Regions from separate parts of the Vibrio sp. 1978 genome, predicted to be linked through region 1. Evidence: predicted binding sites of a transcription regulator. Region 1 holds the regulator's gene; the other holds the start of a gene.
The links. Region 1 encodes PurR, which represses purine synthesis genes. Its sites were predicted from a motif close to TNANGNAAACGTTTNCNTNA; they were not measured.
Positions count from the first base shown of each region.

Region 1 (4,490 bases):
GAATACAAAATTCTGATCGATGTATGTAGTTAGTGCTTCTTGTTGGGCTTTTGCATTCTCTAAGGTTAAATACTGGCCAAAGTTAATACCTAAAAAGACGATAGCCGCTAGTAGGATGAGACCTAATATCAGTTTCTTATTCATAATTTTGATTCCAATTTGGGATATATGTAATAAGACAGTAGGAAAACCGAAAAAATTTCACAAAAAAACCGCAGATTAGACTGCGGTTTTACAAGATAGTTTTTAGGCCGACTTTTATTGGAGGCCGTTCATCAACTCATCTCGGCGAGCTTGAGGTACCACACTCCAATGAGTGCCGTTGATAGCACCTTCTAGTGCCCATAGCAACTCAATGTTGACGGTTGCAGAGTGCGTATCTCTTATCGCTTTATAGGCGTTAAGCGCACCTTCCTCTTCAAGCTTCTCTACGGATTCGATGCCGGCTTTTTTTAGCATGCGCTCGGTAGCCAGTCGTAAGTTAGGCAAATCTTTCAAACGGTTAGGCTTTGTACTTGCTTGCTGTTCTTTCTCAAGCTTTGCCTTTTTCAATGATTGATTCGCTACTTCGATTAAGCGTTCGCTTGATTCCCATAAATCGCTGGAAATAGCGTAGTACTTTGTAACGACTGGGAAGCCACGTTTTTTATAAACGTAAGGCTTTAGCCCTTGTTTCTCGAAGTCAGATGAAGTTTTTTGGTCTGCTCTGATATGAAGCTGATTGTTTACCACTAGTGCAAACATTGTTTCATCAGCGAATAGTCCGAAGCCACCAAACATTGAGCGCGACTTGATATTACCAAGTGCCTCAAATAGCTTCATAGAGTCTTTGAGTATCGGTTTATCCATGTTTTGTTATCTCGGTGTAATTAATATTACGCCACCAAAAGTCAGGTCCGAGAGAGTAGCAAACATGCGTAAAAACAATGTCATTACAGAGTAAAGTCATTGCTTACACACTTGCCATCGGTAACCCCGCTACCTTCCATATCGTAATATGGTTCAGGCCGGAGGCTTTGCGTCCCACTCTTTCGAATGGTTTGCCCTGTGCGTGACACAATGAGCATACTTCTTATATTGAATTAACATCACGGTTTAGCGTTAAAAATGTGATTTTGGTTCAATAAAAATGATAGATTGAATGCTCTATTTTGCATATGGAAAGGTGCAAATTGGCCTTTGAAAAGGAGTTCTTAATATATATTACATTTATATAAAACAGGGAGTTAACGTTAGTCAATTGTTATTAGAGCGGTGTGAAGTATTAGAGAATGCTTAATTTTTCCAAAAAAATAAGCGCCCCTGTAGAGCGCTTATTTAACACGGTTAAATACAGTAAAATTTAGTTCATTTTTTTCACAGTATTTCGAATTACAAGCTCAGGTTGCATTTCGAAAATTCGTTTTTCGTGTTCTTTATCTTTGATACGCTCAAGTAGAATTTCGAATGCATTTTTACCAACACGACGTTTAGGTTGGTGGATAGTCGTTAGCGGTGGAGAGAAGTATTCTGCAAGCTCGATGTTGTCGTAGCCGATCACTGAAATATCTTCAGGAATTTTGATCCCGTTTTGTTGCAAGCGGCTCATTAGGCCTAGAGCCATTGTGTCGTTAAAACAGAATACCGCCGTCGGGCGCTTGTCCATTGCGGTAATTTTATCTGCAACTAATACGGCCGTATCACATTCAAAGTTACCTTCAAGGATCCAGTCTTCATTTACAGCTAGGTTCGCTTCGCTCATTGCGCGACGGAAACCTGCAATGCGCTCTTGGCAAGCAAGCTTTTCAAAATGACCGCTTAGACAAGCGATATCCGTATGGCCATTGTCAATCAGATGTTTGGTTGCAATGTAGCCACCTTCTTCTGAGTTATCCATGATCTTGTCTGCTTGTGAGCTCTCTGGGCCCCAATCCATGACCACTTTAGGAATGTCCGCATGACGGTCAAGCATCTCTTTTAGTTCTTCGGTTAAGTCAGAACACATCACTAGGATGCCATCAACGCGCTTTTCAGCCAGCATACGAATGTAATCGCGTTGTTTTTCGTAAATCCCGCCTGTGTTACATAAAATCAGAGTATAGCCTTGGCGGTAACAGTAGCTCTCAACGCCATCAATCACTTCTGAGAAAAATAGGTTAGTTGATTGAGTTACTAACATGCCAATCGTACGAGTTGAGTTGCATTTTAGGCTGCGTGCAACGGCACTTGGCGCGTAATTCAGCTCGTCAACGGCTTTCATTACTTTTTCTTGCGTTGCTTCTGCAACGAAACGCGTTTTATTGATAACGTGCGAAACTGTCGTAGTGGAAACGCCGGCTAAGCGAGCAACGTCTTTTATCGTGGCCATAAATGGTGTCCTGTATCGAGCTACTGAAATATGTCGTATTGGATGTACCTGATGCTCTAATGGTTTCACACCTAGCAATCTAAAATTGGCGCTAAGTGTCTCGGCAGCGGTTGATCCAAGTGCGACAAAAGGGTGCGTAGCAGCATCGGTCGATGAATTTTATCTTTTTTCTATCTGATGAGAAATTGCCATCAACCTGTTAAGAAAACACAAAAACCGCTATATTTCAGCGGTTTACATATAAATCATATTTAATCGTTTGCGCTCACATTTTAGCCCTATGTGGACTGACTAGCAATGTTTTCAGCAAGAGATTTGTGTATTTGAAGTCACATTTTGACTGCTAAATAACCAAGCGTCTTTGCGCTAAGTTAAGGCAAACGAATATTATACCCAAGTTACTTACAATTGGTCACTTTCAGGCATACAGGAAGCCCGATAGGCAGGCTCCCTAAAAATAGGCGGCAATTATTCACCAAGAAGGTAGGCGCTGTCTAGTTTACAAAATGCAACTAATAGTTTCGCGACACTCGAGTAAAATCCAAATTCGTCGAATTTTTTACATTTGTCTGAAAACTGAGGTAACCAAGACATCAATTGTTGCTGGATAAAGTCGTTTTGTTTAACGAAGGCTTCTTCCATGTGTTTTTCTTGTTCAAGCTCGTTTGAGCGGATAATCATGTTCCCGAGAAAGTCGAGCTCAACGGCTAAGTGATCCGCAGGTTCCTTTAGGTTTTCGTCTACTTGAACGCCAAATTCAGCCATCAACTTTTCCATTTCCTCAGCTGGCTTGTCATTCAGTAAACCTGATTCACCAATGTACATGGATGCGTAAGGAAGAGCGCCGTATTTTTCTGTCTTCAAAAACAGTTCACAAAAGTCAGCTGCAAGCTCTAGTTGTGCATCTTCACGATCTTGTAACCGATTCAATGCATCAACTAGGCTATCAACAGCTGGTTTCAGCGACTCATTTTCACCTAAACCTGCGAGAAAACTGCGAATTTCAACACTGTGATAGGCTTCCAATTCTTTCTCTGTTAGTTCTTTTGCGAACAAGCTCGAAAACCACCAGTAAATTTCAGCGCGTTTTTCATTAAAAGCTTTCACTTCTTGCATTTTGGGCTCCTGAATGATGCTTCAAGTCATGCATCACAAAGTCAATTAGGGATATCCCCTAAGTGTAATCAATTAAAATGAATAGCAGTAACTATAATTGTTATGTTTTATGGTCAAAAATGACCGTTTATTAATAGCAATGGGCAAGCTTGTTTTGAATCAATAAAAACGCTAAATCTTGCGTTTTAATGTATCTATGACTAGAAATGTTACTAGTTATGAATAGAATACGTCTTGGATAATAAGAAGACAGAAAAGTGGTGTAAATGAGCTATCACGTATTAGTCGTAGAAGATGATGTTGTAACTCGTAGTAAGCTTGCGGGATATTTCCAAAATGAGGGCTACCAAGTCAGCGAAGCAGAGAGTGGCGCAGAAATGCGTGAAGTTTTGCAAGCGGGCGATGTAGACCTGATCATGCTGGATATTAACCTGCCTGGTGAAGACGGCCTGATGCTTACTCGTGAGTTACGTAGCCAATCGGATATTGGTATCATATTAGTAACAGGACGCACGGATAGCATTGATAAAATCGTAGGCCTAGAAATGGGTGCTGACGATTATGTGACAAAACCTTTTGAACTGAGAGAGCTGTTAGTTCGCGTTAAAAACTTGCTGTGGCGTATTTCAGCAGCGCGCAGTGGCAGATCGAAAGCGAATGAAACCAGTGAAGAGCACATTGTGCGCTTTGGGGAGTGGACATTCGACATTCAACGTCGCGCACTTAGCCGCAACGGTGAGCCAGTAAAACTAACTAAAGCAGAGTATGAACTTTTGGTGGCATTATCGTCTTACCCTAACCAGGTGTTAAGTCGTGAGCGTATTTTGAACATGATCAGCCATCGAGTGGATGCGCCGAATGACCGCACCATTGATGTTCTTATTCGACGTATGCGCGCAAAAATGGAGTTCGATCCTAAGAACCCACAGATTTTTGTAACGGTACACGGCGAAGGCTATATGTTTGCTGGTGACTAGTTGGAACATAACTCAATCGTAAAAAGAAAAAGGAGAGCTTCGGCTCTCCT
Region 1 is NZ_JAWPOP010000003.1:319,000-323,489, reverse strand. It holds gene R8N49_RS05220 (TVP38/TMEM64 family protein) at 1-144, opposite strand, end outside; gene R8N49_RS05215 (TfoX/Sxy family DNA transformation protein) at 259-849, opposite strand; cyclic di-GMP riboswitch class I at 966-1,055, opposite strand; gene purR (HTH-type transcriptional repressor PurR) at 1,343-2,347, opposite strand; gene torD (molecular chaperone TorD) at 2,816-3,463, opposite strand; gene torR (two-component system response regulator TorR) at 3,730-4,440, shown strand.

Region 2 (4,490 bases), 220 kb from region 1:
TTATTTTGAGGTTTTTGTCACAGGTCTTAGGAAGTGTGATGAATATAGAGTATTTGCACTTAAATTAACAAAAATGTAACGTTTGGAAATGCAATTGTCATAACTAGCTTCTAACTTTGTGTTTTTAGGACAAATTACCGACTAAGTGGTTGGTACTGTAAGTTCGAATTAACGTCCCTTATTGGCATACAAGGATGATTGAGTCACCACGTCATTTGGGCATAAAAACAAACACAATAAGAAAGGAAGTCAATATGTCTTTGTCTCGTCGAGACTTTATGAAAGCTGCCTCTTCAACGGCGATTGTTACCGGGCTGGTGGGCTGTGGTAGCGATGCTAGTGAATCTGTTGCGGTTACCTTTGAGCACGGAGTGGCGAGTGGAGATCCTACTCAAACACAAGTAATCATTTGGACTCGTGTTACGACCTCAGCAAGCTACGCAGATGTAAGCTGGCAAGTTTCATCTAACGAAAATTTTACTGATATCGTGCAAAGTGGCACTTTTGCCACAGACACGAGCCGAGATTTCACGGTAAAAGTCGATGTTCAAAATCTCAACGCAAATTCTCGCTACTACTATCGATTCATGGTTGGAGATGTCACTAGCGAAGTCGGGCAAACTCAAACATTACCAGAGGATGGTGTAGAAAAGGCATCCATGGCGGTTGTTTCTTGTGCAAACTATCCTGCTGGCTATTTCCATGTGTATCGAGAGATTTTAAATCAACATGAGCAAGACCCGTTTGATGTGGTGCTTCATCTCGGTGATTACATTTATGAGTATGGTGCTGGTGGCTACGCTAGTGAAGATGCTGAGGCACTAGGGCGAGAGCCAAGCAAAGGCACTGAATGTATTACCTTAGATGATTACCGAAAACGGTATGCGCAATATCGCCAAGATGCTGATCTGCAAGCGTTACATGCGAGCCTACCAATGATTGCTGTCTGGGATGACCATGAGCTTGCAAATGATACTTGGAAAAATGGTGCGGAAAACCATCAAGAAGAGGAAGGCAGTTTTAATGATCGTCGTGCATCTGCGGCTGCCGCGTGGACAGAATGGTTGCCCGTTCGTGAAAACACTTTCTCAAACATGCTGATTTACCGTCAGTTTTCGTTTGGAAGTTTAGTCAATTTGATGATGCTCGACACGCGACTTGTGGGGCGTGATAAACCGTTGGATTATTTCTCGCTCAGCTCACCAACGATGGAAGCTATTGGCGGTTTAGTTGCCCAGTCGCGCAGTCAAGACCGAGAGCTGTTAGGCGCTGACCAACTCGCTTGGCTGATGGATGCGTTCAGTACGCACGACGCAACTTGGAATGTGCTAGGGCAACAAGTGTTAATGTCTCGTATGGAGTTGCCAAGTTCGGTTATGACCGCGATGTTTCAATTGTTTACTGCCACTGAAGAACAAAAAACAGAGGCGTTATTAGCGGTAAACTCTGCGATTACGGGTTATCTCTCTGACCCAAGTTTAGATACCATTGCTTTGCCATATAACCTAGATGCATGGGATGGTTACTACGTTGAGCGAGAGAACGTTTATCAACTGGCCAAAGCCAGCAGTGGTAACTTTGTCTGTTTGGCAGGAGATACGCACAACGCATGGGCAAGTGAGCTTAAAGACGTATCTAAGCATCCTATCGGGGTAGAGTTTGCGACTAGCTCTGTGAGTTCCCCTGGGTTAGAGGCCTACCTCGCGTTAGACCCTGTTGCGATCGCTCAAATGGAATACACGCTGCCGCACTTAGTGTCAGAATTACAGTGGGCAGACATCAAACAGCGTGGCTTTATGCGCGTTACTTTTACGCCCGACAAGGCAGAGTCGACCTGGTATTTCGTATCAACGATTAAAGACAAAACATATCAGGTGACGACCAAGTCAGCCTCTACAACAGATGGCACTACGTTAAATATCGGCTAAACTGAGCCTAATACGAAAAAAGTCCGCAAGCTAGTGCGGACTTTTTATTGGAAAGCATTTAGCAATCTAGCGACAGTGCTAGTCAATCAATCCGTATTCTTTGCTCAGAACTTCGATGATTTCCGCTTTCGGATTCTCACTCAAATGAATCGGCTTGCCTGTAATCTTCTCGGCAATACCAATGTAGGTGCTCGAAATCGCCATCAAAGATTCGACGGGTAAAGCATTATCACGAGCGAGTGCTTCACGCTCTGGCATACGTTCTTTATTTAGCAAGATATCTGGGTCAGGGAAGTGGTTAAGTAGGAACTGGCGGAAACCTTCTTTTGAGTTCTCTACGATGTGACCTGCTTGGTACTCTTTAGCATCCCATATACGAGACGAGTCTGGTGTACCCACTTCATCCATGTAAATCAGCTTTTCATTGCCAGCAGCATCATGAACATAACCAAATTCGAATTTGGTATCGACAAAGATTTGGTCAATTGCTTCTAATGCTTGGCTGATAACGTTAAAGCCTTCTTTCAGCAGTTTTTCGTAGAGTGCGATATCGTCCGCACTTGAGAAGTTAAATGCTTCGTAGTTGTCTACGATATTTTGACGAGTAATATTAACGTCATCCGCTTCTGGCACACCGGGAATGCCTTTTAGAATGCCTTTTGTGGATGGGGTCATTAGCAACTCTGGCAGTGCTTTGTCTTTTTCTAACCCTTCAGGAAGTTGGATTCCACAAAACTCGCGCTCGCCATTTGCGTAAGCGCGCCACATCGAACCCGTGATGTATTTGCGGCAGATGGCTTCGATTTTTACCGGTTTGGCTTTTTGTACAATCCAAACAAAAGGGTGAGGAATGTCTAGAATATGGCTATCTGCTAAGCCATTTTCTTTGAACAGTTTGAACCAGTGATTAGAAATCGCATTAAGCGCAGCCCCTTTACCCGGGACACCATTAAGACCACCTTCAGCATGCCAAATACAATCGAACGCAGAGATTCGGTCGCTAATCACCATGATAGCCAAAGGCGCATCTGGCGCGACATTGTATCCTTTTTCTTTGATCAGTCGGGCGCTGTCTTCATCAGTTAACCAGTAAACTGAACGAACTTTTCCACTATGAACGGGTTTATGGGTGCGAATTGGCAGGTCGTCATTGACGGCAAGTACTTGATTAGCAAGGCTCATTGCGACATTCCTATCATCTTAATCAAACGTCAGAAAGAGAAGATATTCAGCAAAATGTGGGCGCTGAATAAATCGAATGTGGGCATCATACCAGAACTATTTTAACTCGCCAGAGAAAAAGCAAACGTTTGCCTATTTTCTTTAACACAAAAAAAGCCCCCTTAAAAAGGAGGCGAGATGCAGGATGGATAACGTCGAACTTATTAGTGGTACTTATTAACTCTGCCTTCGACGAAAAAGACTTCACACTGATAGCGCTGCGCCATGTCGCGCAACATAGATTGATTCATAAGTGCAATTTTATTGGATGCGACAACAGCACTGGCATTGCCTGATCGGATGGCTTTTATCACGATCTCGACTTCTGAAAGCTGTTGAGAGGGCTTCATTTGAATAACGTTTTTACAGCAAATATTAGAAGCAGTGAGTTGTTCAAAGTCTGGACGAGGGCAGTCTGCTGTAAACAAAATCCATTGTTTCTGCTGCGATAAAACAGCCAGCTTAGATAGAAGCTGATCCGAAACGGCCATGGGCTTAGTTGCTTGTGCCAATACGTTGTAACGAGAGTATGTATGAGATTGACTTTGTAACTGCATCTTACTGTTCCTTTATACATGCTGTATGCCTATACAGTAGTTTGTTTTGGCGACCTGATCAACAAGTTTCTCAAAAGTTATTTGCGGTTTTTTGAAAAGGAAATAAAAGAATTTTACTTTAAGTAATTGAATTTATTTGTTTATTTTTTATTTCTGATATGTCTAACATCAATTTAAAAATGTGAGGTGAGTAGAAAGTTGGACGAGAGACATACAGGGGTTTACTACTGTATATACAGGTGTTTTTCACGGACAGTGGTTTGTATACAGTGGAAGAGGGCTGATAACCGATGCGACATGCTATGTAGGATAGGAGGGAATACGAGATAGAGATTGGAAATAGGCTTGGGAGATCAAAAAAGCGCCTTATAAAAGGCGCTTTTGAAAATCAGTTCCATTGATTCCGTCTTGCTTAGCTCGCTCGTTGCAAACGTTCGCGCATTTGCAATTCGCCTTGGTTAAATAGGCGCACGTCGATTTTTGCCATATCGTAACAAGCTTTACATGAGTAGTGGTGCTTGCCATCTAAATAATCGTGACGAGTTACAAGACTAGGTTTTTTACACCAATCACAGGTGCCTTCTTCAGTGAACATTGATTTTCTCCCCACCTAGATTAATTTGAGTCGTTAGGTGTTATTTTGCGCCGGGCATTATGGCATAAAAGCGCGACTTAAGTTAAATGTCTGTTAATTTCTTTGAGAGGGAGATCGATTGCGGTGTTTGATTATATGGGAATAAAAGCATGGTAGCCAAAGTATCCTGACCTATTTTTACTGTTTTGT
Region 2 is NZ_JAWPOP010000003.1:96,571-101,060, reverse strand. It holds gene R8N49_RS04230 (alkaline phosphatase D family protein) at 255-1,928, shown strand; gene R8N49_RS04225 (phosphoribosylaminoimidazolesuccinocarboxamide synthase) at 2,007-3,110, opposite strand; gene R8N49_RS04220 (SulA-like leucine-rich domain-containing protein) at 3,314-3,706, opposite strand; gene R8N49_RS04215 (hypothetical protein) at 4,119-4,301, opposite strand; gene R8N49_RS04210 (J domain-containing protein) at 4,479-4,490, opposite strand, start outside.
Region 2: R8N49_RS04225 (phosphoribosylaminoimidazolesuccinocarboxamide synthase) is a predicted target of PurR. The motif match lies at 3,227-3,246, and genes of this name have one in related genera.